Regions from separate parts of the Streptomyces sp. NPDC007164 genome, predicted to be linked through region 1. Evidence: riboswitches for the same ligand, from Rfam matches in the RefSeq annotation. Region 1 holds a riboswitch; each other region holds the start of a gene.
What was found. Region 1 has a riboswitch for S-adenosylmethionine ahead of ABZ622_RS20880 (hypothetical protein). Riboswitches for the same ligand answer to the same signal wherever they lie in the genome.

Region 1 (10,381 bases):
ATCTACGGCGCGGTCGCCCGCAAGCCGTAGCGTCCCGGGCGCGGGGGCCGGGGGCCGTCCGGAGACGGCCCCCGGCCATCCGGCGCCGTGCCGGGCCGGTTACTTCCGCAGCTCGACCGTGAAGCCGCGCCCGGTGGAGACGGACGGTGTCCTGACCTCCGTGATCCCGGTCGCAGGGTCGGTGAACCAGCCCGACCCGGCCTTCGCGAGCTCCGCCGCCGAGTTCATCCGGTGCAGGCGGCTGTGGCCCATGACGACCTGCGACGGCGCGTGCTCGCCGTGCACGGTGAGGTCGTACGAGCGGGCGGACACCTTGCCCCGGTAACTCCCCACACTCGCGCCGATCCTGACGGTGGTGCCGCCCCCCTTGCCGTGGGCGGGGGCCTGGACCCGGACGTGCTGGGTGGCCGAGGCGCCCTCGGCGAACTTCCGCGTCACGCCGTCGTCCTCGTAGAGCGTGTACTCGGTGGTGCCCTGCGGGTGGATGTCGTAGCCGAGCCGGGTCCGGTCCCGGGACTCCCAGGACACGGTGCCCTCGGGCCACATCGGCACGATCGATCCTCCCCTGACGAAGAGCGGCAGGGTGTCGAGCGGCGCCTTGTAGCCGTTGACGGTGGTCGGGCCCTGGTAGGTCTTCCCCGTCCAGTAGTCCGTCCAGGTGCCCTTCGGCAGGTAGATGCCGTTACGGACGTCCGTGTCGCTGTACACCGGCGCGACCAGGAAGTCGGGTCCGGCCAGGAACTCGTACTTGGCGTCCGGACCGAGCGCCGCCGGGTCGTCGGGGTACTCGAGCGCGAGCGGCCGGACCGCGCCGACACCGGTCCTGGTGGCTTCCTTCGACAGGGTGTACATGTACGGCAGCAGCCGCTCCTTCAGCATCAGGTACTTGCGGTTGATGGAGGTGTACGGCTCGCCGTCCAGCCACGGCTGCTGGTCGTGCGGCTGCTTGGTGGTGATGTCACTGGCCCAGCCGTCCATGGTCATGATGGCCGGGAGGAACGCCTTCCACTGGAGGTCGCGGGTGTACATCTCGGGGTCGTGACGGTAGATGCTGCCGACGTCGCCCGTGTTGTACGCGATGCCGGACATGGTCGCTCCGGCGTACGTCGGGATCTGCCAGCGGATGAAGTCCCAGGACAGGCTCTGGTCCCCGCTCCACAGCACACCGCAGCGCTGGGCACCGGCCCAGGACACGGGCAGCCAGACGAAGCCGCGGGCGTCGCTGTTGTTCTCGATACCGGCCTTGGCCTGGTCGCAGGCGTCCAGCGCGAAGCCGTAGCCGCCGCCGACCCAGGCGACGTCCAGCTTGCGGACGCGTACCCCGGCCTTGGCCTCCGCGGCCTCGTCGGGCAGACCGTTCTGTGTCCAGAGCCCGAGCTGGGCATGGTTCTTGTTGAGTCCCGCACCGGTCTCCGGGAGGTTCTCGTAACCGCATCCGTAGCCGTCGTTGACGAGCATCCAGCCGAGCGGCATCCCGTTGTCGGCATAGCTGTCGGAGACCTTCAGCGCGTCCAGGGTGTGGCGCTCGCCCCGGTTGGCGTTGTGCAGGTAGCAGTCGGCGGAGCCGGGCTCCAGCCCGTACACCGGGGGCATGAACGGCTTGCCCACCAGGGAGGTGTACTTGCCGATGACCGTCTTGGTGTCACCGGTGAAGTAGTACGCGTCCAGGCGCCGTTCCTGCTGACCGGTTCTCACCGGGGAGCCGAAGTCGTAGATGCCGGGCGTCATGGTGTTGCGGAACACGCCGTAGCCGGCCGTGGAGAGGTAGAACGGCTGGGAGTTGTTGTAACCGCCCTCGTTCCAGTCGGTGTTGTTGCCGACGTTCATGATTCGGTCGCGGTGCGAGAAGCTGCCGTTCTGCTCGCCGCCGCCGAAGAACTGCTCGTCGGTCCCGCGCTTCAGGCTCTGCCGCATGCCACCGCCGGTCCAGCGCAGCGGGTCGGCCTCCTGCCAGACGGCCGTACGGTTGTCGGCCTTGTAGAGGCCGAAGCGCAACGGCTTCTTGTACACGCGCAGCACCACGCCCTTGGAGCGGATCCCGTAATAGGTGCCCGCGTCGAAGGACTTGGTGTGCGGCTGGGCGGTGGGCCGCTGCCGGATCATGTGGCTGTCCTTCGGGTCGGCGAGTACGCCGTCCGGGGATGCCTGAAGCCGCAGTGTGTCGTCGGTGAAGAACTCGGCGCGTGCCTTGAGTGCACCGGCCGCGATCTCGTACCTGCCGTGCGAGCCGCTGAAACCGGTGAGGTTCCCGGCATCGGTGGCCTCGGGCAGATACGCCGTTCCGCTGAAGGAGTTGTTGTGCACGTCGTAGGGGACGACCACCACGTGGTACGTCCCGGAAGCCTTCGGGATGACCGTGGACTCGGGGTCGGCGGTGCCCGCGCTGGAGGCCACCTGTCTGTCGGCCGAGTCGTAGATGTACATGTCGAAGTCGTCCGTGGGCGTCTCCCACTGGATGGAGACAGGGACGCCGCCCTCGGGGTTGTCGTCCCACTGGCCCTCGGGCGGGTCGACAGTCAGGTCGAACCGGGCGCAGACCGCGTTCTCGGGGTCCTCGGCGGCCGTGCCGCACTTGGCGGGGGAGTCGACGGTGCCCTTGGCGTAGACCGGGCTCTGCCACGTCACATTCTTCGTGGTGCCGTCCAGGGTGCCCGCTGGCGTGGCCGCTGCCTGTGCCCGCGGGGCGGGGGCGGTCAGGGCGGTGAGCGCGAGGACGATCACCGAGAGCGTGCCGACCGCCGCTCGACCGGGACGTTTCTTGAGTATCCGCAAGGAGTGTTCTCCGTTCGTACCGAACAGTGAAATAGCCGATGCCTGCGCAGACATGATTGGAACTCTGGATATTCGAGCATCAGAATTCACCGTGCGACCGGTGCATGTCAACGCTTGGTCCGGCGTTCCGGCCGGGTGCCCAGGTCAACGTTTCGAAAAGTGACCGGAGTGGGAATTCGCGGCGGGCGCACGGGTGGGGTGGGTGGTGAGGGGTGGCGCATCCCCGCCCTTTTGATCAACCATGCTCAGAAAACGGACTCACTGGATCGGAATGATGGTGAGAGTGGTCGCGAATAGTGTCCGAAGGCTCACTGAATTTCCCTATAGTGAAGGCGCGTTGATCAACCGACCACCGCTATGAGCGAAGCCTTCGTCGCAGGAGATTCCGTACGATGACGACGCCCGCATCCGCGGTGTCCGGCCACCCGACCGCATCCCCGCCGCCCGGCACCGGGCGCTGCCCGGCAAACGCCGGGGGCTCCGCCGTGCCCCTCAGCGGACCCGGATTCCACACGGAACCCCATGCCGTCTACCGCGCCATGCGGAGCGAACACGGTCCCGTGGTGCCCGTCGAACTGCCCGGAGGGGTACCGGCCTGGCTGGTCATCGGCTACCGCGAACTCCACCAGGTCACCAGCAACGGCGAGTTGTTCCCCAGGGACGTCGGGCTGTGGAACCAGTGGGGGAACATCCCCGAGGACTGGCCGCTGCTGCCGATGGTCGGCCGGCCGATGCCGTCCGTCTACTTCACCGCCGGCGCCGAGCACCGACGCCACGCCGCGATGGTCGGGCAGGCCCTCGAAGAGGTCGAGCACTTCGAACTCCGCAGGGACTGCGAGGAGTTGGCGGACCGCCTCGTCGACGGGTTCTGCCGGCGGGGCACGGCGGACCTGATCGCCGACTTCGCCGTACCGCTGCCGGTGCTCGTCCTCGCCCGCCTGGTCGGATTCCCCGACGCGGACGGGCCGCGGATCGCCGAGGTGCTCGGGGACCTGGCCGACGGCGGGCCGGGAGCGCAGGAGGCCCATCTGCGGTTCGCCGAGAGCATGCGGCGGCTGCTGGCGTCCCGTCGGGCCATGCCCGGGAACGACGTGACCTCGCGCATGCTGGCGTACGCGGGGGAGTTCACCGACGAGGAGTACGTACTCGACCTGATGGCCATCACGGCAGCGGGACACCTCACCACCGCCGACTGGATCGGCAACTCGCTCCGGCTGATGCTCACCGACGACCAGTTCGCCGTGGCGCTCACCGGCGGCCGGCACAGCGTCGCCGAAGCCATGAACGAGGTGCTCTGGGAGGAAGGTCCGACACAGATCCTCGCCGGCCGCTGGGCGGCCCGCGACACCCGGCTGGGAGGCCGCGGCATCCGGGCCGGGGACATGCTGCTGCTGGGCCTGGGCGCGGCCAACGCCGATCCGCACATCCGCCAGCACCTCTCCGCCTCGGGCGGACCGTCCGGTCAGCGCGGCAACAGCGCCCACCTGGCGTTCAGCCACGGCGAGTACCGCTGTCCCTTTCCCGCGCAGGAGATCGCCGAAATCATCGCCCGCACCGGCATCGAGGTGCTGCTCGACCGGCTCCCCGACCTGGAACTCTCCGTACCGGTCGCTGAGTTGGTCCGGCGGCAGTCCGCCTTCCTGCGGGGCATGACCGCGCTGCCCGTCCGGTTCGCCCCCGTCCGTCCGACAGGAGTCCCGTCGTGAACTGCCCGCACGCCGCTGCCCGGGGTGCCGCTTCGAGCGGCGCTCCCGTCGTCCTCGACCCGCTGGTCCAGGACCTGGACGGAGAGACGGCGCGACTGCGCGATGCCGGTCCGCTCGCCAGGATCGAACTGCTCGGCGTTCCGGCCCTGACCGTCACCCGGCACGCGCTGGCCCGCCAACTCCTCGTCGACCCCCGCCTGGTCAAGGACCTCGAAGCCTGGGGGCTCTGGCAGCGCGGCGAGGTCACCCACGAGTGGCCGCTGATCGGCATGATCGACGCCGGTCGCTCCATGTTCACCGTGGACGGCGCCGAGCACCGACGGCTGCGCACCAAGACCTCCCAGGCACTCACCCCGCGCCGGCTGGAGGAGATCCGCCCGGACATCGAGAAGTTCACCGAGGAACTGCTCGACGCGCTCGACGAGGAGAGCGGCAGGAGCGAGAACGGTGTGGTCGACCTCAAGTCCGGGTTCGCCCAGCCGCTGCCGATGCGCGTCGTCGGCATGCTGATGGGTGTGGACGAGGCCGAGCACCCCATGCTGATGAAGCGGTACAAGGCGTTCTTCTCCATGCTCACCCCGCAGGAGGAACGCCTGGCGCTGCTCGCCGAGCTGGACGTGTTCTACGCCGCTCTCGTACAGGAGAGGAAGGCGCGTCCCACCGACGACCTCACCAGCGCGCTCATCCTGGCCGAGGAGGGCGGCGAACCGCTCACCGAGGAAGAGGTGGCGGGCAACCTCAAGGCCATGGTGGCCGCCGGGCACGAGACCACCATCGGGCTGATCCTCAACGCCGTCCGGGCCCTGCTCACCCACCCCGACCAGCTCCGCCGCGTCCTCGACGGTGAGATCCCGTGGGAGACGGTGATCGAGGAGACCCTGCGCTGGGATACCCCCACCACCCATCTGCTGATGCGGTTCGCCACCCAGGACATCCAGGTGGGCGACGAGGTGATCGCGAAGGGCGAGGGGGTGGTGATCTCGTACCGAGCCATCGGCCGCGACATCGAGCAGCACGGGGCGGACGCCGACGCCTTCGACATCACCCGGTCGACTCCGATCCGCCACATGACCTTCGGCCACGGCCCGCACATCTGCCCCGGAGCGGCGCTCTCCCGCGTGGAGGCTGCCATCGCCCTGCCGGCACTCTTCGCACGCTTCCCGGCACTGCGGGCGGCCGTCCCGGACGAGGAGGTCCGCAGGCTGCCGGTGATGACGCAGAACGACATGGAGGCCTTCCCCGTACTGCTGCACGGCTGAGCACCTGACCCCCCGTCGGGCACCGCCGTCCGTGGGATACAGTTCCCGCAGGTCATGAGTTCCAGTGCACAGCCCCGGCTAACTGGACGGCACCCCGCTCCGCTGCGGGTGCTCCGGGTGACGACCGGCCCCGTGCGCAGCGCGCGGGGAACAGCGGACCATCGGGGCGGCGCACCTGGGGTCCATGATCTCGGGAAGACGGAACACCATGCTCCCCCACCTCGTCCAGAACGACGGCTGCACCAGCTACGGCCCCGGTCACCACGTCCACTGGATCCACACCAAGAAGTGCCACCAGGAGCCCGGCCAGGCCGTGGAGCTGCTGCTCACCTCCGGTGACGTCGGCGCCGACGGCTGGTTCGAACTGCGCGCCGCCTTCGACCACGCCGAGGAACTGCCGAGGGTGTGGACACACGCCCCGGCGGCCCTCACCGAACTGCTCACGGCCCACCGCGGACGGGTGTTCTGGCTGCCGCGGTGGCACGCCCTGAAGCTGGTGGACTCCGCAGGCCGGGCCACGTCCCTGGTCAATGCCGGTTTCGAGGCCGGCCCGCTGTGCGCGACGACCGCCCCCGACCCGCGGCGCACCGTCGGCGGCACGAGCTACGGACTGTAGCCGAGCCTCACCCCAGCGCGTCCGCCAGCGCGCTGTCCGCCGCCGCCCGCGACTCCTGCCACAGGGTGGTAACCGGAATCCACACATGGACCCCCTCCGGCATGCCCACGGCGGCCGCGCGGAAGGCGACGCCCAGATGGGAGGGGTCCGCCGCCACCGAGAGGCTGCCGACGACGTGTCCCCCGGCAGCCGCCGGGTCCGCGGTCCGTACGGCGGCGTACGCCCGCTCGCCCGGGGACAGCTCGTAGGGACCGCTCCCGGCGGGCGGGACGGCCTCGGCGGAGCCGTCGAGGCCCCGGAAGGTGATGGTCGGGATCCGGTCCACCACACAGGTCCGGCTGCCGTTGTTGACGACGTCGATCCGGGCCACGTTCCGCTGTCCGCCGGGTGCGGCGTGCACGGAGAGGGCCTTCTCCTGGCAGGTCGCGAGGCGGCTCGCGGTGCCGGTCGTCGCGGACGCCGCGGTGCCGGTCAGCGGCACGGTGGCCGCGACGGCGAGCGCGGCGGTGAGAACGGAGCCAAGACGCATGGTGCTTCTCCCGTTGGATCGACAGCCTGCGGATACGGCCGGGCGGCCCGTCGGCCGGTGCAGCCGACATGGACAGTGTGAACCGTACGACCCGATCCCCGCGACAGATCGGACATATCGGTTCGGTGTATCCGGTGCCGGGAGGGTTACGCTGCTCCCGCCTGGCCGTCCCGCTGCGCACGGGCGCGGACCCGCAGCAGGAACGCGGCCACCATCGGCGCGCCCGTGACGAGGCCCGCCGACAGTGCCACGGCCCAGACCCAGGCGTAGTGCTCGTAGGCCCAGCCGCCCGTCCGGTCGTGGTGCCGGCGGCTGGGGCCCATCATCTCGACGCAGGCCGTGCCGAGCAGCATCAGCAGCGCGAAGCTCAGCACCGCCGCGACGGCCCCGAGCGCCGAACGGGCCCTGCTCGCCGCCCGGCCGACGGTGGCGGCCGAGATCGCCCCGGCCGCGAACGTCACCGGGACCAGCGCGCCGACAGCCACCGCGAAGCCGTAACCCCCGCCCGGGAAGCTGTCCCGCGCCCACCTCCACAGACCGGTGCCGCCGAGCGTGGACCCGATGGCCGGGACGACGATGCCGATCACCACGGCCGCCATGCAGCCGCAGCCGCGGACCGTGTCCCGGCGGCGGCCGGACGCGGTGGCGGAGCCGCGCGGCGGGCGTGCGGTGTACACCAGGGAGGCGGACACGGCCCTGCGCCGGCCGGGCCTGCCGGAACCGCCCATGCGTGTCAGCCTCCTCGGCCGGGGACCGGGCCGACGCGGAGGGCGTGCGGCGCTGCGGACCACGGCAGCCTACGGGGCGGGTCCGAGGGCGGCCGGAGCGGCCACCGGGCCCGCCCCGCGAGCCTCACCGGGGGCGGACCGTCGCCATCACGTCCCGGTCGGGCTGCAGCGTGAGCGACGGGACCGGCTCGATGACACCCGGGTCCACGTCCAGCTCGAAGCGGCGGGCCAGCACGGCCAGGATCAGCACCGACTCGACCATTGCGAACCGGGTGCCCAGACAGACCCGGGGGCCCCCGCCGAACGGGAACCAGGCGTATTCCGCGATGCTGTCGCCCTGCTCCGGATCCCACCGCTCGGGACGGAACTCCTCCGGCTCGGGGAACCACCGCGCGTCGCGCTGAGTCACCCACTGGCTGGTCCACACCCGGGTGCCCTCCGGCATCGGCACACCGCCGATCCGGGCACCCGCCTTCGCGACACCGGTGACCAGCCAGATCGTCGGGTAGAGGCGCAGCGTCTCCTTGACCACGGACTGGGTGTACGTCAGCCGCGCGTAGTCGTCGAACCCCGGCTCCCGGTCGCCGAGCACCCGGTCCAGCTCCTCGGCGAGCGCGGCACGCACCCGCGGATTGCGGGCCAGCAGATACCAGGCCCACACCAGTGTGGAACTGGTCGTCTCGTGCCCGCCGATGTACAGCGTGACCGTCTCGTCGCGGATCTCCCGGTCGGTGAGGCGCTCACCCGTCTCGTCGACCGCCGTCAGCAGCCGGCTCAGCAGATCGGGGCGCTCGTCCCCGCCGTCACGGTGACGGGCGACGACCCGGCCGACCTCGGCGTCGATGACCGCCGCGGCCTTCCTGATCCTGGCCCGGCCGGGGGTCGGCACCCAGTCCGGCAGCAGCGCGCCGATCCCGGCGAACTCCTTGCCGATCTCCTGCTGCGCCACATCCATCGCCCGGCCCATCGCCTCGGCGTCGGCCGCGGTGTCGACACCGAAGATGGTGCGCACCGCGATCCGCTGCGTCAGCGCCGCCATCTCCCGCTTGATGTCGACGCGTTCACCGCCCGACCAGGTGTCCGCCAGCTCCACCGTGCTGCTCGCCATCGTCGCCGCGTACGAGCGCACCTGCTTGGGACGTACGGAGGGCTGCACCAGCGAACGCTTGCGCCGCCAGTCCGTGCCGCGGGCGACCACCACGCCGTTGCCCATCACGGTGCGGAAGGCGATTCCCAGGGCCGGCTGGTCGAAGGAGCGTTCCGTCTCGGTGAGCAGCTCGCCTATGCAGTCCGGATCCGCTATGTACACACAGGAGTTGGGGCCGAATCGCCAGCCCACCATGTCCCCGTGGGAGCGCAGCCGCTCGAAGAAGGCGAGGGGGTTCTTCCCGAACTGCGGCAGGTTCCCGAGGAACGGCAGCCCCTTGGGGCCCGGCACGATCCGGTGGCTCCGCGGCTCGGCGTCGATGGCCGGGCCGGTCTCCGTGGACATGAATGTCTCCGCTCCCTCGTGGCGCACCGGTCCGGTGCGCGGCGACCTGACTTCAGGGGTACCGCGGGCCCTGGAACTGTCATCGGCCTTGTGCGGTACGTGAGTTGTCGAGGGTAGTCGCTGTGCGCCACCGCCGGACGGGCCCCGGGAGCGGGGCCCGTCCGGCGGGGTGTGCGGGTCAGACGCCCGGCGGGACCCTGGACGGGCGGCCGTTGCCGCGCGTGAGGGAGTAGCCGAACACGGCCGCGATCGCTCCGAGTACGCCGCCGCCGACCGTCCACAGCCAGCGGTCGGTCCACCAGCCCGACGCCCAGCCGTCCTCCGGCTCGCTGCCGAGCGAGACCCTGGACGAACCGTCCTCGTCACCGTCGGACGAGCCGTCGGAGGCCTGCGCGACGGAGGACACACCGGGGACCAGCGGCTCGGCGAGCGCGCCGTCCACATCGCCGGCGCCGCCCTTGTCGGCCGCCGTGACCTCGACCTCGGTCTTCACCGGAAGCCCGAGGTCCGCCGACGGCAGATCGACGACCGTCAGCCGTACGTAGTAGCTGCCCGGCAGCGGGTCGTTGGCCCAGGGCTCGGACCAGGCGCGGACGGTGCGCAGTACGCAGGTCAGCTCGACCGCCGACGCGTCGGCGGCGGCCTTGCCGGTCTGACGGCCGTACATGCAGGCCTGGCGGCGCCGCAGCCCGTCGTACACATCGACCTGCCACGCCGACGTGCCGTGCCGGGAGGCGCTCGGCGGCAGGGTGATCTTCGCCTTGACGGTGGCCCGCTGGCCCGCGTCGGCGGGGAACACCCAGTACAGGTAGTCACCCGTGGACGCCCCGGCGGTGGCGAGCTGGTTCTGCCGGAGGGCCGTCGCCGTACGGAAGGTGGTGCCGGCCTCGGTGGGTCCGGCACCGTCCTCGGAGGCGCTCGGGCTCGGGCTCGCCGACGGGTCGTCGGCCACCGCGGCGCCCGCCGAGGTCAGCAGGGCGAGCCCGGTGAGCAGCGCGCCCGCGAATACACGTGTCCTACGCATCAGTTGGTCCTCCAGACGGCGACGCGCCAGCGCGAGACCCAGCCGACGACCAGGCCCGCGATCAGCCCGGTGAGCACCAGCACACCCAGCAGCCACCAGCCGCGGCCGAGCCCGAACGCGGCCACATCGGCGGCTTCGTCCGGGGAGTCCACCAGGTCCACGGTCAGCTCGACCGGCATGCCGGGCGAGGTCTTCACCGAGGCGGGGGCCGAGAAGGAATTGCCGACCTGGAGACACACGGTCTCGGCGGCCGGC
Region 2 (10,381 bases), on a different contig from region 1:
ACCGCACTTCTTTACCCACGACGCACGGGGTGTAGCGGTGACTTGACGGTCCGTTCCCCGATTTCCACCGACAACCGGCAAGTGCCGCTAGACGCGCGAAAGGCGCTTCAGGAGCAAGACGGACGCAACGGGCCTGGCACCCGCCTTGGCGACTCCGTCGGCCACTTCGCGGTCGGTGGAGACCACCACGACCGGCCTGCCCGGAGGTTCGGCGCGCGCCAGCTGACGGATGAGCTCGTCGGCGGTCACCCCGGGCTTGCTGAACAGCACCCGGACCCCGCGCGGCGGTGCGAGCAGCACCGGGGCCGCCAGCTCGGCCCCGTCGAAGACACAGGTCATCTCCGCACCGGTCTGCGCGGCGAGCATCGAGAGCCCGCCCAGCAGCCGCAACCGCTGCTTCTCCAGCGGCAGCTGCGGATAGCCGGTCTTGGTGACGTTGTAGCCGTCGACGATCAGATGCGCCTGCGGCAGCGCGAGCAACTGGTCGAGCAGGGCCGGGTCGGTCTCCGAAAGGGCCCTGGCGGCGATGTCCTTGGGCGACATCCGGCCCGGCTCGACCGCGTCGACGCTGTCCGCCGGCCGCATCGAGGAGGGCGGCAGGGCCAGTTCGCGGCGGAGTCCGCTCGCCGCGTCGAGCACCGTGTCCAGCAGCAGCCGCAGCCGCATGTCCTCGACCGAGCGGCCCTCCCTGGCGGCCCGGCGGCCCGCCTCCACGGACGCCTCGGCCTCGCCGAGCCGCGCCTTGAGGCGACGGCTCTCGCTCTCGGCCGCGGAGACCTGGGCGGCCGCCTCGGACCGTACGGTGTCGGTCTCGGCCCGGCTGCGGCGCAGCGCGGCCTCGGCGCGCTTGACCTCGTTGACGGCGCTGCGCAGCTTGCGCTGGAGGGATTCGGCCTCCTTGCGGGCCGCGTCCAGCTCGACGCGCAGCCGCTCCGTCTCGCTCTTCGTCTGGGAGCGGGCGCGGACCAGCTCCTCGCGCAGCCGCTCCAGCTCGCGGCGGCTCTCCTCGTCGGCGCGCTCGGCGTCCGCGCGCTGCGCCTCCTCGCCGGCGGCGGCGACCAGCTTGACCCAGCCCGCCGGGCGCAGCACATAGGCCGCGGCGGCCACGTCGACGGGGTCGGCGGCCGCGGGCGGCGACCCGGCCTCCAGGGCATCGGTCAGCTCCGGCTGGCCCTCCTTGAGCCGCTCGCCGATGCGCTGCCGGAACAACGGATCGCTCTCCAGAGCGGCCGCCATCGCGTTCCCGGCGAACTTGGCCCGCCGGGTCGGGGTGAAGCGGGCGTACTGCCGCAGCTGGGCGGGGAGTTCGGTGACCGTCAGACCGCCGAACGCGTCCGAGACCAGTGCGACGACCCGCCGCCGTACGCCTTCGGGCAGTGGGCGGTCGAGCGCCTCGACGGCGTCGTCGGCCGCCCCGGCCGACTCGGCGCCGCTAGCGGGCTGCTCCACCATCCGTCACCCCAAATGTCTGTGGGCGCGGCTCCGTCAGGAGTCGGCACCCGGCCTGTCCACCAGTTCGATCTGGTCCACCGCGTTGCACCAACGGCAGCGCACCGACTCGATGGTCTCACTGACCACCTCGCGTTCCTCGACGCTGGACTCACCGGCCAGGTCGAGATGGACGTATTCGACGACCTTCGAGGAGCGGGTCACGTCGAAGCGCGTGAGATTTCCGCAGAGCGTGCAGCGCCAGCGGGTCCCGTCGGTCGGCTGGGGAACCGTCGTCATCGTTGCGTCCTCTTTCGTCGAGCCTCGTGCTGCCTTGCTTCAAGGATCTCGCGGTGCGCCGTCGAACTGCGGATGTCCTGCCGTAACCCTACGGCCTCGTCGTGTCCCCCCGACACGGCGAGGCGGTCTGTCCCGTTCCCTCCGCTTGCGTCATGCTCTGTTCATGATCGATCGGCGAGCTGTGGCCGGCAGGCTGACCGGCGGGCTCCTACGTACGGTCACCTCGGGCGGACCGCTGGTGACCCATGCCCTGATCGCGGTCTGCTCCCTGGTCTTCGTGATCAGCCCGCTGTCCGGCTTCAACCCGGTCCCCGGCACCGCCGACGCCCTGCTCGCCGCACAGGCCGGGTACTTCGAACGCTGGGGCGTGATCCCCGGTGAGCTGTGGGACGGCTCCGCGCACGCCCTGCTCACCCCGTTCACCGCCCTGTTCGTGCACGGCAGCTGGCTGCACCTGCTCGGCAACGTGCTCTTCCTGTACGTGTTCGGGGCGATGACCGAGGAGCGCATGGGCCGGGTCGGGTTCACCTTCTTCTACGTGATCTCCGGCTACCTCGCCCTGGTCGCCTACGCGGCCGCGCACGCCACGTCGGACCAGACGCTGGTGGGGGCCTCGGGGGCGATCTCGGCGGTGCTCGGGGCGTTCCTGTATCTGTTCCCCAGGGCCCGGGTCACCAGCCTGTTCCCGTTCCTCTTCTTCCTGCCGCTGCGCTTCCCCGCCTGGATCGTGCTGGTCTTCTGGTTCGCCCTCCAGTGGCTGGCCGTCCAGGGCGCCGGCAGCGGGGGGCCGGGCGTGGCCTATCTGGCCCATGTGGTGGGCTTCGCCCTCGGCTTTCTCTACGCCTGGGGGCGTTACCGGCGTACGGATAGAGTGAAGGGACCAGCCACGGCCACCGAGGGAGAAAGCCAGCCGTGATCACCGCGATCGTGCTCATCAAAACCAGCGTGGACCGGATTCCCGAGATCGCCGAGGCCATCGCCGCGCTGGACAGTGTCAGCGAGGTCTTCTCGGTCACCGGTACGTACGACCTGATCGCCATGGTCCGGGTGCCCAAGCACGACGATCTCGCCGATGTCATCCCCGGCCGGATCAGCAAGATCCCCGGCGTCGAGGCCACCGACACCCATGTGGCGTTCCGTACCTACTCGCAGCACGACCTGGAGGCCGCCTTCGCCATCGGCCTCGACGCGTAGGCACGCGCCTCACCACGCCCGCGGCACTTCGGCGGGGGACGGGCCCACAAGGCTGCCCGTCCCCCGCCGAAGTGCTGTGTGCCTCAGAGCTGCACCGCACCCCGGTCCGGGACGCAGCGGCCGTCCTCGGTGCGGTACTTCCACTGGGCGCCCTTGCTGACCAGTTCCTTGACCGCGCGGACGAACCGCTCGATGTGCTCGTCCGGCGTACCGGCGCCGAAGCTCACCCGGATCGCGTTCAGCGATCGCTCGCCCGGCTCGGCCTCCGGCGCACCGCACTCGCCGACCTCCTGCGGGTCGCTGCCCAGCAGGGTGCGGACCAGCGGGTGGGCGCAGAACAGTCCGTCGCGGACGCCGATGCCGTACTCGGCGGAGAGCGCGGCGGCGAAGTGCGAGCTGTTCCAGCCCTCCACCACGAAGGAGATGACGCCGACCCGCGGGGCGTCGTCGCCGAACAGCGAGAGCACCTTGACCTCGGGGACCTCGGCCAGGCCGGCGCGGACCGCGGCGACGAGGTGCTGCTCCCGGGCGACCAGGTTGTCGAAGCCCGCCTCGGTGAGCGCCTTGCAGGCGGCGGCGATGGAGTACACACCGATGACGTTGGGGGAACCGGCCTCGTGGCGGGCGGCGGTGGAGTGCCACTCGACGTCCACCCCGCCGTCGGTGCGACGGGCGACCTTGCGCGAGGCGCCGCCGCCCGCGAGGTAGGGCTCGGCCTCCTGGAGCCAGTCGGCCCGGCCGGCCAGTACGCCCGAGCCGAAGGGCGCGTACAGCTTGTGTCCGGAGAAGGCAACCCAGTCCACGTCCAGCTCGGCGATGTCGACGGGGTGGTGCGGGGCGAGCTGGGCGGCGTCCAGCACGATCCGGGCGCCGTGCGCGTGCGCGGCGGCGGCCAACTCCTTCACCGGCCACAGCTCGCCGGTGACGTTGGAGGCACCGGTGACGCAGACCAGCGCGGGGCCGTAGGGGTCGCGCTCGGCGAGCGCCCGCTCCAGCGTCTCGACGGCCTGGGCCGGGGTGCGCGGAGCGTTCAGGTAGGTCACCCGGGCGTCGCGCCACGGCAGCAGCGAGGCGTGGTGCTCGGTCTCGTAGACGAAGACCTGGCAGTCGGCCGGGACCACCGCGGCCAGCAGGTTCAGCGAGTCGGTGGTCGAGCGGGTGAAGATCACCTGGTCACCGGCGCGGCAGCCGAGGAACTCCGCGACGGTGACGCGGCTGCTCTCGAAGAGGTCCGTGGAGAGCTGCGAGAGGTAACCGGCTCCGCGGTGGACGCTGCCGTAGTACGGGGCGTACGCCGCGACGTCGTCCCAGACCCGCTGGAGCGCGGGGGCGCTGGCGGCGTAGTCGAGCGCGGCGTAGCTGACCTCACCGCCCGTGACCAGCGGAACCGTCACATCCTTGCCCAGAACCGGCAGAGGTGCACAAAGCGACTGGTCGGCGGCAGCGGTGAAGACAGACATGGCGAACTCCCGTGAGAGGCAGGCGAAATCGCATGCGCCGGCGGATACGCGGCAGCGCAGCGGAAAAGGTGAAAAGGGGTGTGCGGAAGAGGGCCGACGGCCCTATCGCATTCGCGTGCTCACAAGAGACTCCCTAGGGACCAGGACCCCGGGGGTTGGCATTCACAGATGCCGAGGGGCCCGCGCTTGCCGCAGACCTCGCTGCCTACGGCCTGGTCTTCACCCGGGGCACCCCGCCACGGACGGAGGGTTGCCGGACAGCGGGCCGGGGCCGTAGTCGCTGTCACTCATGACCTGCCCAGCATCTTGCCATACGTACGAAGACGCGCAAGGCGCAGTCCAGGATCCGGACTGCGCCTTGCGCCACATCTGCGCCCGTTTCAGAGCCTGCCGGGTGACCTTCGATCGGATAGCGGACGCGGTCTGGTGCGTGCGATTCCAAGGCGCCGGGATGTCCTAGTAGCGGAGCTACTCGGGCATTTCGGCAACGCGGGAAGCGTGCGTGCCAGGGCGTGGCCGCCCGATCAGAGGTCACCCGGCAGGCTCAGGCGTTGCTGGCCGCCACCCAGCGCTCCAGAGCGCGGGCCGCCGCACCGGAGTCGATGGACTCGGCGGCCTTCGCGATCCCGGCCGCGAGCTGCTCGTTCAGCGTGCCGTCCGTCGGGTCGAGAGCCGTCAGCGCCGCCGCCGAGTTGAGCAGCACGGCGTCCCGGGCGGGCCCCCGCTCGCCGGCCAGCACCCGCCGGGCCACATCGGCGTTGTACGAGGCGTCCGCGCCGCGCAGGGCCTGGACGGGCACCAGCTCCAGGCCGACGTCGCGCGGGTCGAACGCCTCCTCGCGCACCGCTCCGTCCCGGACCACCCAGACCCGCGAGGTCGCGGTCGTGGTCAGCTCGTCCAGGCCGTCGTCGCCCCGGAAGACCAGCGCCGAATTGCCGCGCTCGGCAAGGACACCGGCGACGATGGGCGCCATCCTCAGGTCGGCGACACCGACGGCCTGGGAGCGCACCTGGGCCGGGTTGGTGAGCGGTCCGAGGATGTTGAACGTGGTCGGCGTGCCGAGCTCCTTGCGGGCCCTGGCGACGTACCGCAGGGCGGGGTGGAACTTCACCGCGAAGCAGAAGGTGATGCCCGCCTCCTCGGCGACCTCGGCGACCCGCTGCGCGCTGAGGTCCAGGTTGACGCCGAGCTTCTCCAGCACGTCGGAGGAACCGCTCGCGGACGAGGAGGCGCGGTTGCCGTGCTTGACGACCTTGGCGCCGGTGCCGGCGATGACGACCGCCGACATGGTGGAGATATTGACCGTCTTGGCGAGGTCGCCGCCGGTTCCGACGATGTCGACCGTACGGCCGGGTACGTGGATGGTGTTGGCGTGCTCGTACATCGCCCGTACCAGGCCGGACACCTCGTCGATCGTCTCGCCCTTGGCGCGCAGGGCGACCGCGAATCCGGCGATCTGCACATCGCTCGCCTCACCGCGCATGATGCGGTCCATCGCCCACGCGGTGTCGTCCGCGGTGAGGTTCTCGCCGCGCAGCAGGGGGTTCAGCACGCCGGGCCAGGTGCGGTCCGCCACGCTGTCGCCGCCGATCGGGGTCACAACGTTCATGGTCCGCTCCTGGGGTCCACAGCCGGTAAAAGGGATCACCCCCACCCTATCCAGCGCCGGGGACGGCAAAGAGCCCCGTCCATCGAATGGACGGGGCTCCCGCTGTGGCGATCAGTTCAGGCGATCAGTGGTGACCGTGGCCGCTGGTGATCTCCTTGTACTCCTCGGCGGTGGGCTTGGCGATCTGGTTGTCCTCGCCGAAGTAGCCCTTGCTGAGCCGGGCCCGCAGCTTCTGCAGGGCCGACACCTTGCGCTCGACACCGTTCTCGTCGACCGTCGGGCCGATCTCGACCGGCTTGTACTGCTCGTGCGCGGTGAGCGTGTGCAGCTGCTCGGGGCCGAGCGGCTCGTGGATCTCGACGAACTCACCGTGCGGCAGGCGCTTGATGATGCCGGACTCGCGTCCGTGCAGCACCTTCTCCTTGTCGCGGCGCTGGAGGCCGAGGCAGATCCGCCGGGTGGCGATGAACGCGAGGACCGGGCCGACGAAGATGAAGATCCGTACGAACCAGGAGATGGCGTTCAGCGACAGGTGGAAGTGCGTGGCCCACAGGTCGTTGCCACCGCCGATGAAGACGATGACGTACTCGGTGATCCAGGCGACACCGAAGGCCGTCCGGGTCGGGGCGTTGCGCGGGCGGTCCAGGATGTGGTGCTCGCGCTTGTCCCCGGTGACCCAGGACTCGACGAACGGGTAGACCGCGATGATCGCGAGCACCAGTCCGAAGGCCATCAGCGGGATGAACACGCCCAGGACCAGCGTGTGGCCCCAGAGGTTGATCTCCCAGCCCGGCATCACTCGGATCAGACCCTCGGCGAAGCCCATGTACCAGTCGGGCTGGGCGCCGGTGGACACCTGGTCCGGGCGGTACGGACCGATGTTCCAGATCGGGTTGATCGTGGCGATCGCCGCGATGATGGCGATGATGCCGAAGACCAGGAAGAAGAAGCCGCCTGCCTTCGCCATGTACACCGGCAGCAGCGGCATGCCGACGACGTTCTTGTTCGTCCGGCCGGGACCCGCGAACTGCGTGTGCTTGTGGTAGAAGACAAGGATCAGGTGCGCCACCAGCAGACCGAGCATGATGCCCGGCAGCAGCAGGATGTGGATCGAGTAGAACCGGGCGACGAAGTCGTGGCCGGGGAACTCTCCGCCGAACAGGAACATCGAGATGTACGTGCCGACGATCGGCGTCGACAGGATCGCGCCCTGGGTGAAGCGGACACCCGTACCGGACAGCAGGTCGTCCGGGAGCGAGTAACCGGTGAAGCCGGTGAACATGCCCAGCACGAACAGCAGGAAGCCGAACAGCCAGTTGATCTCACGCGGCTTGCGGAACGCGCCCGTGAAGAAGACGCGCATCATGTGCACGAACATGCCGGCCAGGAAGATCAGCGCGGCCCAGTGGTGGATCTGGCGGACCAGCAGACCACCGCGGACGTCGAAGCTGATGTCCAGTGTCGAGGCGTAGGCCTGCGACATCTTGATGCCCTGCATCGGCTCGTACGAGCCGTGGTACACGACCTCGTTCATGCTCGGGTGGAAGAACAGCGTCAGATACACACCCGTGAGGATGATGATGATGAAGCTGTAGAGGGCGATCTCGCCGAGCATGAAGGACCAGTGGTCCGGGAAGATCTTGCGCATGTTGGCCTTGGCCAGGGAGTAGATCCCGAGCCGGCCGTCCGCCCAGTCGGCCACCCGCTCACCGGCGGGCGCCTTGCGCTGTGTGTCGGTCGCAGTACTCATCCGCGCTCCCAGAATGCAGGACCGACGGGCTCTTCGAAGTCACCGAGCGCCTCGAGGTTGCCCTCGCTGTTCACGCCGATCCGCAGCTGCGGAAGGGCGTGACCGGCCGGACCGAAGATGACGCGGGCGCCGTCGGAGAGGTCGAAGGTGGACTGGTGGCACGGGCAGAGCACGTGGTGCGTCTGCTGCTCGTACAGGCTGATCGGGCAGCCGACGTGGGTGCAGATCTTGGAGAAGGCCACGATTCCCTCGTGGGCCCACTCGCGCTCGCGCTTGTCCTTGATGTTGTCCGGCTCGATGCGGATGATCATCAGCGCGGCCTTGGCGATCTGGTTCTGGAAGTCCTCCGCCTCCTCCGTCAGCCCCTCGGGCATGGCGAAGGTCAGCGAACCGACCGTGACGTCCTCGGGGCGCAGCGGCTCCATCGTGTTCATGTTGATGAGCTGCTTGCCCTTGGCCCACAGGGTGCTGCGGAGCTTCTTCTCCGGCAGCGGACCGAGGTCGCGCAGCAGCACCACACCGGAGAGCGGCACCAGGGCCAGCGCGCCGAACATGGTGTTGCGGATCAGCTTGCGCCGTCCGAACCCGGACTCCTCGGCACCTGCCGCGAAGTCCGCCATGACCTTCGCCTTGACCTCGGGCTCGGCCTCGATGGCGTGCCGGTCGTCGGCGACCTCCACGTCGGACATCAGCGTGCGCGCCCAGTGGACGGCGCCGGCGCCGATCGTGAAGAGGGCCACGCCCAGGGTCAGACCCAGGGAGAAGTTGAGCGCGCTCACATGGCCGAAGGGCCAGATGTACACGATCTTGTCGACCGGGAAGATGACGTAGGAGGCGATGAAGCCGACCGTCGCCAGCATGGACAGCGTGAACATGAACGCGATGGCGCGCTCGGAGCGCTTCGCGGCACGTTCGTCGATGTCCTGGATGCGCGGCTGGTGGGCCGGCAGCCCCGGGTCGGCGAACGGGTCGTCGGCGACCTCTACCGCGCCGTGCGCGGTGCCCTGCTCAGCGGGCAGGTTCTCGTCTGGAATCTCTTGGCTACTCATGACTTCTTGGCCTTAGCGGTGTGGGCCGCGACCCAAATGGCAACTGCGATCAGTGCGCCGAGCCCGAAGATCCAGGCGAACAGACCCTCACTGACCGGCCCCAGGCCGCCCAGCTTCAGCCCGCCCGGGTTCTCCGCCTGGGCGCTGTTCACGGTCTGGATGTACGCGATGATGTCCCGCTTCTGCTGCGCGGGCATCGTCGTGTCCGGGAAGGACGGCATGCTCTGCGGGCCGGTCTGCATGGCCTCGTAGACGTGCTTCGGGTCCACACCCTCAAGGCTGGGCGCGTACTTGCCGTTCGTCAGCGCACCGCCCTCGCCGGTGAAGTTGTGGCACTGCGCGCAGTTGGTACGGAACAGGTCGCCACCCTTGGCGATGTCCGCACCCTCAGGGTTGACGTCGTTCTTGGTCGGGACGATCGGGCCGGCGCCGAGCGACGCGACGTACGCCGCGAGCTGGTCGATCTGGGCCTGGTTGTAGATGACCTTCTTCTTCGGCACCTGGGCGCCGGGCTGCTGCGCCGGCATACGGCCCGTACCGACCTGGAAGTCAACGGCGGCGGAGCCCACGCCGACCAGGCTCGGCCCGTCGGTGGTGCCCTGACCGCCGGTTCCGTGGCAGCTGGCGCAACCGACGGAGTACAGCTTCTTGCCCTCATCGATGGCGAGGGACTGGGCGGTTTCGTCGGCCTGCGCCTTACTCGCGGGCGCAAACGCGGCGTACAGCCCCCCAGTGGCCGCCAGCGCGAGGAGTAGTACGACGACCGCCGCCAACGGATGGCGTCGTCGTGCGGAGAGCTTTTTCACGGATTACCCCGGTGTCAGGATCTTCTGCGTCGATGCTGGATGTGGTTCGGGTTCGAACCCGGTTACTTGATCATGTAGATCGTGGCGAAGAGGCCGATCCACACGACATCGACGAAGTGCCAGTAATAGGACACGACGATGGCGGCGGTCGCCTGTTCGTGGGTGAACCTCTTGGCTGCGTATGTCCTGCCCAGAACGAGCAGGAAGGCGATGAGACCGCCTGTCACATGCAGACCGTGGAAGCCGGTGGTCAGGTAGAACACCGAGCCGTACGGGTCGGAGGACAGCGAGAGGCCGTCCTTCTTCACCAGCTCGGTGTACTCGAAGACCTGGCCTCCGATGAAGATCGCACCCATCACGAAAGTGATCACGAACCACGCACGGAGCTTCTTCACATCGCCCCGCTCCGCGGCGAAGACGCCGAGCTGGCAGGTGAGTGAGGAGAGCACCAGGATCGTGGTGTTCGTCGCCGAGAACGGGAAGTTCAGGGCCGAAGCCATTTCCTTCCAGTGCTCCGGTCCGGTCACCGATCGCAGGGTGAAGTACATCGCGAAGAGGGCCGCGAAGAACATCAGCTCGGAACTCAACCAGATGATGGTTCCGACGCTGGTGAGGTTCGGTCGATTGACCGACGGGTGCGCGTGCCCGGTTTCTACTGTCGTTGCTGTCGCCACGACCGACATTATGTCGGTCGCTTATCCCGCCCTCACCCCGGGGGGTGCCGTTCGGTGTGTCAGCCTGGTGTGTCCTCCCCGAACGGCCCATGGAACGACGGTCCGAAGCGG
Region 3 (10,381 bases), on a different contig from region 1:
CGTGGCCGACTGGATCATGGGCTTCAAGCAGAACGGCCACCGGGTGCCGCTGGGCAAGTTCTTCGACTATCTGTTCACCGACAAGAACGTCATCGACTTCGCCGACGAGTACGACCTGCTCCCGGTCACCGACAGCGCCTCCGCGGCCATGGAGTCCGACGCCAGGTTCAAGCCGCTGTGGAAGTTCCTGGCCGCGCTGCCGAACTCGCAGTTCTACCCGTTCGGCAAGACGTCCTGGGCCCGGTCCAGCGAGTCGATCAAGGAGAACATCGGCAAGGCGGTCGAGCCGGACGGCAGCCCCGAGAACGTGCTGGGGAAGATCGCGCGCGACTCGGCGGCGGCGGAGCACGCGGAGTAGCGGGCGGTGCGGAGCAGCGGGTGGCGGCGCTCCGGACGGGCGATATGTTGGCTGATATGACCGCCCCCACGTCCGGCCCCGACGACACCGACGGCCTCTCCGACCGGGACCGTGCCGTGCTCGCCGTCGAACGGCAGTCGTGGTCCGGCCCCGGTGCGAAGGAACGGGCGATCCGCGAACAGCTCGGCATCTCGCCCACCCGCTACTACCAGCTCCTCAACGCCCTGCTCGACGACCGCCGCGCACTGGCGGCGGACCCGGTGACGGTGAACCGCCTGCGCCGGGTGCGGGACGCACGGCGCGAACGGCGCTGAGAGCCGGATCAGAGCCCCTTCGGGAGCCGGGAATTCAGGACCCTCGGCTCAGTGAAGCCCCTTCGGCGGCTCTAACTCGATGGCCTTCCGCTCGGTGGAGCCCCTTCGGCGGTCCGAATTCAATGGCCTTCCGCTCAGCGAGGTCTTCCGGCGGCCCGAATTCGATGGCCTTCCGCTCAGCGAGGCTTTCCGGCGGGCCTGAATCCGAGCGCTTCGGTTCACCGAGGGCCTTCCGGCAGCGCGAACTCAAGCCCCTCCGGCGATTGAGGAGCGGGGGTCCGGGGGCAGCGCCCCCGAATACGCCCGCACCGCCCCAACTCCCCGCCCCGGCTATAGGCTCCCCTCATGGGCAGCAACCCGGAAGCACCCGCACCCGAACCCGCACCCACATCCGCACTCCCGACCCCCACCACCGCACCCGGCCAAGAGGCCCTCGCCGCGATCCTCGCCCGCCCCGACCGCGCCGTGATCGCGCTCGATTTCGACGGCACCCTCGCCGACATCGTCCCGGACCCGGAACAGGCCCGCGCCCACCCCGGTGCCGTCGACGCCCTCGTCGCGCTCGCCCCGAAAGTGGCCTCCATCGCCGTGATCACGGGCCGCCCGGCCGGCGTCGCGGTCCGGCACGGCGGCTTCGCCGGGGTGCGGGGCCTCGACCACCTCGTCGTCCTCGGCCACTACGGCGCCGAGCGCTGGGACGCGGTGTCCGGCACCGTCCACGCCCCCGCCCCGCACCCCGGCATCGCCTCGGTCCGCGCCGAACTCCCCGGCGTGCTCGACCGGTCCGGCTCCTGGCACGGAACCTGGGTCGAGGAGAAGGGCCGGGCGATCGCCGTCCACACCCGCCGGGCCGCCGACCCGCAGGCCGCGTTCGAGGCGCTGGGCGGCCCGCTCGGCGAGCTCGCCACCCGGCACGGCCTGATCGTCGAACCCGGCCGGCTGGTCCTGGAGCTGCGCCCGCCCGGCATGGACAAGGGCGTGGCGCTCGCCCAGTACGTACGGGAGACGGACGCCGAGTCCGTGCTGTACGCGGGCGACGACCTCGGCGACCTCGCCGCCTACGCCGCGGTGGAGAAGCTCCGCGCCGACGGCGCCGACGGCATCCCCGGCCTGCTGGTGTGCAGCGGCAGCGCGGAGGTGCCCGAACTGGCCGAGCGGGCCGATCTGCTGCTGGCCGGACCGGGCGACGTCGTCGGATTCCTGGCGGCGCTGGCCCGGCGGATCTGACGCCCGTCCCCGCCTCAGTCCCGCCGTAGCGCGTCCAGCTGGTCCAGGAACCACTGCTGCGGCGGCAGCACGACCGCCGCCGCTGCCAGGCGTTCGGTGCGCGCCGCCCGTTCGTCGTCCGCCATCGTCAGCGCCTCGTGCAGCGCCGCCGCCGTCGCGGAGACGTCGTACGGATTGACCACCACCGCGTCGCTGCCCAGCTCCTCGTAGGCGCCCGCCTCCCGGGACAGCACCAGCGCGCAGCCGTGGTCGGAGACGACCGGGATCTCCTTGGCCACCAGGTTCATACCGTCGCGGATCGGGTTGACGAGCGCCACGTCGGCCAGCCGGTACGCGGCGAGCGAGCGGGCGAAGTCGTCCTTGACGTGCAGCACCACCGGCGTCCAGCCCGCCGTGCCGTACACGGCGTTGATCTCGTCGGCGACCCGCCGCACCTCGGCCGTGTAGTCGCGGTACACCGCCAGGTCCTGCCGGGAGGGGTAGGCGAAGGCGACATGGACGACGCGCTCGCGCCACTCGGGCCGCTCGTCCAGGAGTGCGCGGTACGCGAGCAGGCCGCGCACGATGTTCTTGGACAGTTCCGTTCGGTCCACCCGTACGATCGTCCTCCGGCCGGGACCGGTCTGCTCGCGCAGCGCCGCCATCCGCTCGTCCACATCCGCCTCGTGGGCCCGGCGGCGCAGGAAGTCCGCGTCCGCGCCGAGCCCGTGCACCCCGATCCTGGTCCGCCCGGTGCCGCCCAGGATCTGGGTGCAGCAGCCGATGAACGCGTCCGCCCAGCGCCGGGTCAGGAACGCCGCCCGGTCCGCGCCCAGGATGCCGTGCAGCAACTGCTCGGCGATGTCGTCGGGGAGCAGCCGGAAGTAGTCGACGGGCGCCCACGGGGTGTGCGAGAAGTGGCCGATCCGCAGATCGGGGCGCAGCTCGCGGAGCATGCCCGGCACCAGCGCCAGGTGGTAGTCCTGCACCAGCACCGCCGCACCCTGCCCCGCCTCCTCGGCGAGCGCCTCGGCGAAGGCCCGGTTGTAGGTCTCGAACGACGCCCACTGCCGCCGGAACTCCGCGTCGAAGACCGGTTCCAGCGGCGTCTGGTACAGCATGTGGTGGACGAACCAGAGCACCGAGTTGGCGATGCCGTTGTACGCGTCGGCGTGCACCTCCGCGTCGATGTCGAGCATCCGTACGCCCTGCTCGGCGACCCCGCGCCGGACCGCCTCCCGGTCCCCGGCACCGAGCGCGGCACACACCCACAGCTTGTCGTCGACGGCGCTCAGCCCGGAGACGAGACCGCCGCCGCCGCGTCTCGCGTCGAGCGATCCGTCCTCTCCCAGGGTGTACGAGACCGGGCCGCGGTTGGACGCGACGAGGACCTGGGCATCGGACCGGACGCCGGACCGGGCAGCGGGCTGGGCATCGTGCTCGGAGACCATGTTGCGGAATCTAGCCCGATCACGAACCGCCCAAACGTGCGAAGTCAGACCACGTCAGGCCGCGCGGCGCGAAACGTACTCCTCGATCTCGCACATCGGGGGACGCTCCTCGGTGTCCACGGCATGGGTGCGCGGTACGAAGCCGTTCTCGCCGCGCTCGAACTGGGTGAGGACCGGGCGGATCAGGTGGCCGCGGGAGAGCCGCAGCTGGGCGGTGCGGTAGATCGCCGCCGCCATCCGGCCGAGCGCCTGCCCGTCCTGGTGCCGGTGCTTGCGCACCCCCACATCGACCTGGGCCAGCGCGTCCAGCCCCACCGTGTGCAGCGCGTCGACGAGCAGGCCCAGCTCCACGCCGTAGCCGACGGGGAAGGGCAGCCGTTCGAGCAGCGAGCGGCGCACGGCGTACTCGCCGCCCAGCGGCTGGACGAAACCGGCCAGCTGCGGCCAGTGCAGATTGAGCAGCGGACGGGCCACCAGCTCGGTCACCCGGCCGCCCTGCCCCGCCGTCCTGCCGACGGCGGGCCCATCGGGACCGGTGCCGAACGGGCGGTCGTACATCGCCTTCACGAACTGCACGTCCGGCTCGGTCAGCAGCGGGCCGACGATGCCGGAGACGAAGTCCGCCGAGAAGTCCTTCAGGTCGGCGTCGATGAAGCAGACGATGTCGCCCCCGGTCACCAGGAGCGAACGCCACAGCACCTCGCCCTTGCCGGGTACGGCCGGGATCCGGGGGAGTATCGCGTCGCGGTGCACCACCCGGGCGCCGGCCTCCCGGGCCACCTCGGCGGTGGCGTCGGTGGAACCGGAGTCGATCACCACGAGCTCGTCGACCAGCCGGACCTTCTCCATCAGCTCGCGCCGGATCGTCGCGACGATCTCGCCGACCGTCGCCTCCTCGTTCAGCGCGGGCAGTACGACACTGACGCTCCCGCGGCCCGCCTCCGCGGCCCTGGCGGCCAGCAGGCGGTCCATCGGACGGTCGGCGGCCGACCAGGAACGCCTGGCCAGCCAGCATTCGACCTCTTCCAGCACGGTCGATACTCCCTGTGTGTGATCCATCTCGCGGTTCGGACGACTATCTCAACAGTCCGGTGCTTCGGTTACAGTCTTGAACAACGCGGACGACCATCGCATGCCGGGGTCCGTCCGCCGATAAACGCCCGGATCGAAGATCCGGTGCCACAGCGCTCATCCAGAGGGACTGAGGGAACGGCCCGTTGAAGTCCCGGCAACCCTCCCGCCGACCGCGAGGTCAGGTGGGGAAGGTGCCAATTCCGTCTCGTGGCGAAACGCGCCGCGAGGAAGATGAGGAGAAAGGGCCTCGCCACCATGGCTGCGCAGACCGTTGCAGTAAGCACCAATTCCTCCGCCGACGCCCGATCCGTCGACCTCGGCCCCGCCTCGGGCCTTTCCTGCCGCGAGTGCGGCGAGCGATTCGAACTCGGCCCCATTTTCGCCTGCGCGTCCTGTTTCGGGCCGCTCGAAGTCGCGTACGACCTGCCGAGCGGCTCTCCCGAAGAGCTGAAGAAGCGCATCGAGGCGGGCCCGGCCAACATCTGGCGCTACGCGCCGCTGCTGCCGGTCCCCGCCGACGTCGCCGAGAAGCCGAACCTGAACCCCGGCTGGACCAAGCTCGTCCAGGCCGACAACCTCGCCCGTGAGCTCGGCGTCGAGCAGGGCAAGCTGTTCGTCAAGGACGACTCCGGCAACCCCACGCACTCCTTCAAGGACCGGGTCGTCGCCCAGGCCATCGAGGCCGCCCGCGCCTTCGGCTTCACCACCCTCTCCTGCTCCTCCACCGGCAACCTCGCCGGTGCCGTCGGCGCCGCCGCCGCCCGCGCCGGCTTCCGCTCCTGCGTGTTCATCCCGCACGACCTGGAGCAGGGCAAGGTCGTCATGGCCGCGGTGTACGGCGGGGAACTGGTCGGCATCGAGGGCAACTACGACGACGTCAACCGCTTCTGTTCCGAGCTCATCGGCGACCCGCTCGGCGAGGGCTGGGGCTTCGTCAACGTCAACCTGCGGCCGTACTACGGCGAGGGCTCCAAGACCCTGGCGTACGAGATCTGCGAGCAACTCGGCTGGCGGCTCCCGGACCAGCTGGTCATCCCGATCGCGTCCGGCTCGCAGTTCACCAAGATCGACAAGGGGCTCCAGGAGCTGATCAAGCTCGGCCTGGTCGAGGACAAGCCGTACAAGCTCTTCGGCGCCCAGGCCGAGGGCTGCTCCCCGGTCTCGGTCGCGTACAAGGGCGGCCACGACGTCGTCCGGCCGCAGAAGCCGAACACGATCGCCAAGTCCCTGGCGATCGGCAACCCGGCCGACGGCCCGTACGTCCTGGACATCGCCCGCCGCACCGGCGGCGCCGTGGAGGACGTGAACGACGAGCAGGTCGTCGACGCGATCAAGCTGCTGGCGCGCACCGAGGGCATCTTCGCGGAGACGGCGGGCGGTGTGACGGTCGGCGTGACGAAGAAGCTCATCGAGGCCGGTCTGATCGACCCGTCGCTGACCACCGTCGTACTCAACACGGGTGACGGTCTCAAGACCCTCGACGCGGTGGCCGAAACCTCTCAGGCGACCGCGACGATCCGTCCCAGCCTGGACGCGTTCCGCGCCGCCGGCCTCGCCACCAGCTGACCACCCGAGACTTCAGGAAGGGCACCCGCCATGAGCGTCAAGGTCCGCATCCCCACCATCCTCCGTACCTACACGGGCGGCCAGGCCGAGGTCCCGGCCGAGGGCTCGACCCTCTCCCAGGTCATCGAGTCCCTGGAGCAGAACCACCCGGGCATCGCCGCCCGCGTCCTGGACGACCAGGGCAAGCTGCGCCGCTTCGTGAACGTGTACGTCAACGACGACGACGTGCGCTTCGAGGGCGGCCTGGAGACCGCGACGCCCGACGGCGCCGGCATCTCGATCATCCCGGCGGTGGCGGGCGGCTGCTGACGCCCCGTCCGGCCGCATCGCGTTATCGAATTGCCCCCTCCGCGTTTGAAGCGGAGGGGGCAATTCTGCATGGTTGAGCGGGGTACAGTGTGGGAAGTCCCCCCAGCTGCCCCGCGCCGCCCGCATATGAGAATGCGCCTGGTCGCGACAAGATGCAGCCAAAGTGTGTGTTGCCCTTGCGGCATAAGTCGCCTTTGCCTGGCCCGACTTGCCCAGGAACCTCATGAATCGCGCATATTCGGGCGTTCGGCGCGGCCGAGAATTCTCGTCCGATTGACCTGTTGCAGAGGGCAGTTGGGCAGATACATTCAGCCGCGGTCGACGCGTTCCGGCGCACACACCCTCTCCTGTCGGAGGGTGAGTTCTGACCCGGGTCCGCGAAGTGCGGTCCTGCGCAAGGGCCAGTAATAGGGGAGTTAGGCATGGCTCAGGGCACCGTCAAGTGGTTCAACGCGGAGAAGGGGTACGGCTTCATCGCGGTCGACGGTGGTGCGGATGTTTTCGTCCACTACAGCGCGATCCAGATGGACGGGTACCGCACCCTCGAAGAGGGTCAGCGAGTTGAATTCGAGATCTCGCAGGGCCAGAAGGGGCCGCAGGCAGACATGGTCAAGCTCGCCGTCGGCTGAGTTCGGCGCGGTCGGCCAACGACACCACTCACGCGCTGAGGGCCCGTACCCCGGGGGTACGGGCCCTCAGCGCGTCCTGACGCGCGCCGGGTGTTGTCCGCAGCTCTGCACGGCCTTCGTCCGCAGCCCTGCGCGACCCTCGTCCGCAGCCCTGCACGGCCCTCGCCCACAGCCGCCGCGGCCCTCGTCCACAGCCCTCCACGGCCGTCCGCCGTTGTCCACATCCGGAGGGGGACGCTTGCACTCTCGGGGGTCGAGTGCTAATCATTGCGTTAGCACTCTCCAGGTGAGAGTGACAGAACTTGGACCGGGCCGGTGAGGCCCGCAGGTCGGTGGGGCAAGGAACCGCCGGTCACGCAGGCCGTCCGTCGCGGGCGCCACTCGGTCCGGAGAAATCCACCCCTGTCCGGGAGGACCACTTCACATGGCCAAGATCATCGCGTTCGACGAGGAGGCCCGGCGCGGTCTCGAGCGCGGCATGAACCAGCTCGCCGACGCCGTCAAGGTCACCCTTGGCCCCAAGGGTCGCAACGTCGTCCTTGAGAAGAAGTGGGGCGCCCCCACGATCACCAACGATGGTGTTTCCATCGCCAAGGAGATCGAGCTGGAGGACCCGTACGAGAAGATCGGTGCGGAGCTGGTCAAGGAGGTCGCCAAGAAGACGGACGACGTCGCCGGCGACGGTACGACCACCGCCACCGTTCTCGCCCAGGCTCTCGTCCGCGAGGGTCTGCGCAACGTCGCCGCGGGTGCCAACCCGATGGCCCTCAAGCGGGGTATCGAGAAGGCCGTCGAGGCCGTCTCCGCCGCCCTCCTGGAGCAGGCCAAGGACGTGGAGACCAAGGAGCAGATCGCTTCGACAGCCTCCATCTCCGCCGCCGACACCCAGATCGGCGAGCTCATCGCCGAGGCCATGGACAAGGTCGGCAAGGAAGGCGTCATCACCGTCGAGGAGTCCCAGACCTTCGGTCTGGAGCTGGAGCTCACCGAGGGTATGCGCTTCGACAAGGGCTACATCTCGGCGTACTTCGCCACCGACATGGAGCGCATGGAGTCGTCCCTGGACGACCCGTACATCCTGATCGTCAACTCGAAGATCAGCAACGTGAAGGACCTCCTTCCGCTGCTGGAGAAGGTCATGCAGTCCGGCAAGCCGCTGCTGATCATCGCCGAGGACGTCGAGGGCGAGGCCCTGTCGACCCTGGTCGTCAACAAGATCCGTGGCACCTTCAAGTCCGTCGCCGTCAAGGCCCCGGGCTTCGGTGACCGCCGCAAGGCCATGCTCGGCGACATCGCCATCCTCACCGGTGGCACCGTCATCTCCGAGGAGGTCGGCCTCAAGCTGGAGAACGCCGGTCTCGACCTGCTTGGCCGCGCCCGCAAGGTCGTCATCACCAAGGACGAGACGACCATCGTCGACGGTGCCGGTGACAGCGACCAGGTCCAGGGCCGGGTCAACCAGATCCGCGCCGAGATCGAGAACTCCGACTCGGACTACGACCGCGAGAAGCTCCAGGAGCGCCTCGCGAAGCTGGCCGGCGGCGTGGCCGTCATCAAGGCCGGTGCCGCGACCGAGGTCGAGCTCAAGGAGCGCAAGCACCGCATCGAGGACGCGGTGCGCAACGCCAAGGCCGCCGTCGAGGAGGGCATCGTCGCCGGTGGTGGCGTGGCTCTGCTCCAGGCCTCGGCCGTCTTCGAGAAGCTGGAGCTCTCGGGTGACGAGGCGACCGGCGCCAACGCCGTCAAGCTGGCGCTGGAGGCCCCGCTCAAGCAGATCGCCGTCAACGGTGGTCTTGAGGGCGGCGTCGTCGTCGAGAAGGTGCGCAACCTGGCCGTCGGCCACGGTCTGAACGCCGCGACCGGCGAGTACGTCGACATGATCGCCGAGGGCATCCTCGACCCGGCGAAGGTCACGCGTTCCGCTCTGCAGAACGCCGCGTCCATCGCCGCGCTGTTCCTCACCACCGAGGCCGTCATCGCCGACAAGCCGGAGAAGGCCTCCGCGGCCGCTCCGGGCGGCATGCCGGGCGGTGACATGGACTTCTGATCCTGACGGATCGGTAGTTCCGGCACAGCTTCGCAGCTCTGCCGCGTGGGCCCCGGGACCATTTCGGTCCCGGGGCCCACGTGCGTCTCCCGCCCGTCCTGCGTGCTACCGGGCGAACAACAGCTCCGGGAAGCGTTCGGAGGGCCCGTCGAGTAGCCGGTCGTCGTGCCCGCGCAGCCACCGGTCGAAGAGCGACGCCACGTACGCCCGATTCGCGGCCGGTGCGCGGCCCGGGCTCCCCATAGGTCTGCGGCGGGCGCACCCACGATGCCCGCCGGAGCATCGTGAGCGCGTGACACCGCAGTCCCCATTCCGTCATGAGCCCCCTGGCTCCCCGGTATGAGACAAGGGGCAGGGCGGGCACGGCGGTCAGGGCGACGCGCCGTGCTACGGCAGGCGGTCGAGCAGCCAGGTGCAGAGTTCCTCCGTCACCAGGGTGTGTCCCTCGTTCCGGGAAGCGAACTTGAACTCGTCCAGCCCGCCGATGCCTTCCGGGAGCGAGGAGATGTCCTGGTACAGGCTCTCGTCCGTGTCCGGGTCGGCGACGTCGACCGCGCTGACGGACGGTACGAAGCAGTGCGACCGGATGCGCACATCGGTCTTGAAGCCGAGGATCGCGTTGAGGGCGTTGAGCCCGTCGGCGAGGATGCCGAAGCCTTCCAGCGAGCCGCCGGGGGCGCCGTCGATCGACGGAAGCCCCTTCGTACGGTCCTCGTTGGTCTTCAGCGTCACCACCCGCAGCTTCGCCACCAGCTCGTCGGGGCCCGGCGCCTGGGTGTAGAGCTTGGTGCCCACGACCGACAGGCCCTTGCCCTCCAGCGCCAGTTCGCCCGCCCGTACGTCGGTGCCCTCGCCGTCGCCCCGGCCATTGGCGACACCGATCAGCCGGGGCCGGCGCGGCCATTCGCCGACCGCCTGCATCTCCGCCAGGAACGCGCCGCGCTCGTCGCTCTGGTCAGGCGCGCTGTCCCACTTCTCGATGTGGCGCCACAGCAGCTGGCGGGCGGCCGGGCTGTTGATCTGGTCGGAGAACCTGCTGTCGAGATCCTTGATGTAGTGCGCGAACGCCTGGAGCGCGATCGGGATCCAGGCGCCCCGGTGCGGGCTGTCGTACGAGAAGTACAGCGCGGTGTCGTGGTCGATGCCCTGGCTCTCCATCTTGGCCAGCGCGTGCCGGGTGACGAGCCCGCCCATGCTGAACCCGCCGACCGCCAACGGAGTGTTGCCCAGGCGCTCCGCGATGGCCCGCCTGATCGCGGCCTGTGCGGTACGGGAGTTGTCCAGAATCGACGCACTGCGGTCGTCGAAACCGAGGAGGACGACGTCGTGGCCGCGTCGGCGCAGCTCGCTGATGAGCGCGTAGTCGCCGAACTCCATGATCTGCCAGGAGAATTCCAGCTCGCTCGGCCCGGTGCTGAAACCGTCGG

Region 2: another riboswitch for S-adenosylmethionine. It lies ahead of ABZ622_RS06340 (aminotransferase class V-fold PLP-dependent enzyme); the one in region 1 lies ahead of ABZ622_RS20880 (hypothetical protein).
Region 3: another riboswitch for S-adenosylmethionine. It lies ahead of thrC (threonine synthase); the one in region 1 lies ahead of ABZ622_RS20880 (hypothetical protein).

What each region holds. Positions count from the first base shown of each region.
Region 1 covers NZ_JBEYFB010000016.1:10,159-20,539, forward strand. Annotated here, with positions in the region: gene ABZ622_RS20860 (SAM-dependent methyltransferase) at 1-30, shown strand, start outside; gene ABZ622_RS20865 (TIM-barrel domain-containing protein) at 100-2,826, opposite strand; gene ABZ622_RS20870 (cytochrome P450) at 3,165-4,478, shown strand; gene ABZ622_RS20875 (cytochrome P450) at 4,475-5,737, shown strand; SAM riboswitch class IV at 5,788-5,897, shown strand; gene ABZ622_RS20880 (hypothetical protein) at 5,946-6,353, shown strand; gene ABZ622_RS20885 (DUF4232 domain-containing protein) at 6,361-6,882, opposite strand; gene ABZ622_RS20890 (hypothetical protein) at 7,029-7,610, opposite strand; gene ABZ622_RS20895 (cytochrome P450) at 7,735-9,102, opposite strand; gene ABZ622_RS20900 (hypothetical protein) at 9,281-10,126, opposite strand; gene ABZ622_RS20905 (VWA domain-containing protein) at 10,126-10,381, opposite strand, start outside.
Region 2 covers NZ_JBEYFB010000002.1:403,450-413,830, forward strand. Annotated here, with positions in the region: gene ABZ622_RS06320 (NYN domain-containing protein) at 88-1,449, opposite strand; gene ABZ622_RS06325 (hypothetical protein) at 1,486-1,728, opposite strand; gene ABZ622_RS06330 (rhomboid family intramembrane serine protease) at 1,892-2,644, shown strand; gene ABZ622_RS06335 (Lrp/AsnC ligand binding domain-containing protein) at 2,641-2,922, shown strand; gene ABZ622_RS06340 (aminotransferase class V-fold PLP-dependent enzyme) at 3,006-4,382, opposite strand; SAM riboswitch class IV at 4,560-4,677, opposite strand; gene trpD (anthranilate phosphoribosyltransferase) at 4,927-5,991, opposite strand; gene ABZ622_RS06350 (ubiquinol-cytochrome c reductase cytochrome b subunit) at 6,116-7,741, opposite strand; gene ABZ622_RS06355 (Rieske 2Fe-2S domain-containing protein) at 7,738-8,790, opposite strand; gene ABZ622_RS06360 (c-type cytochrome) at 8,787-9,596, opposite strand; gene ABZ622_RS06365 (heme-copper oxidase subunit III) at 9,659-10,279, opposite strand.
Region 3 covers NZ_JBEYFB010000001.1:764,820-775,200, reverse strand. Annotated here, with positions in the region: gene ABZ622_RS03555 (extracellular solute-binding protein) at 1-358, shown strand, start outside; gene ABZ622_RS03550 (DUF3263 domain-containing protein) at 415-672, shown strand; gene otsB (trehalose-phosphatase) at 1,018-1,899, shown strand; gene ABZ622_RS03540 (trehalose-6-phosphate synthase) at 1,914-3,329, opposite strand; gene ABZ622_RS03535 (glucosyl-3-phosphoglycerate synthase) at 3,384-4,361, opposite strand; SAM riboswitch class I at 4,515-4,641, shown strand; gene thrC (threonine synthase) at 4,659-5,969, shown strand; gene ABZ622_RS03525 (MoaD/ThiS family protein) at 6,000-6,278, shown strand; gene ABZ622_RS03520 (cold-shock protein) at 6,701-6,907, shown strand; gene groL (chaperonin GroEL) at 7,332-8,954, shown strand; gene ABZ622_RS03510 (hypothetical protein) at 9,342-10,381, opposite strand, start outside.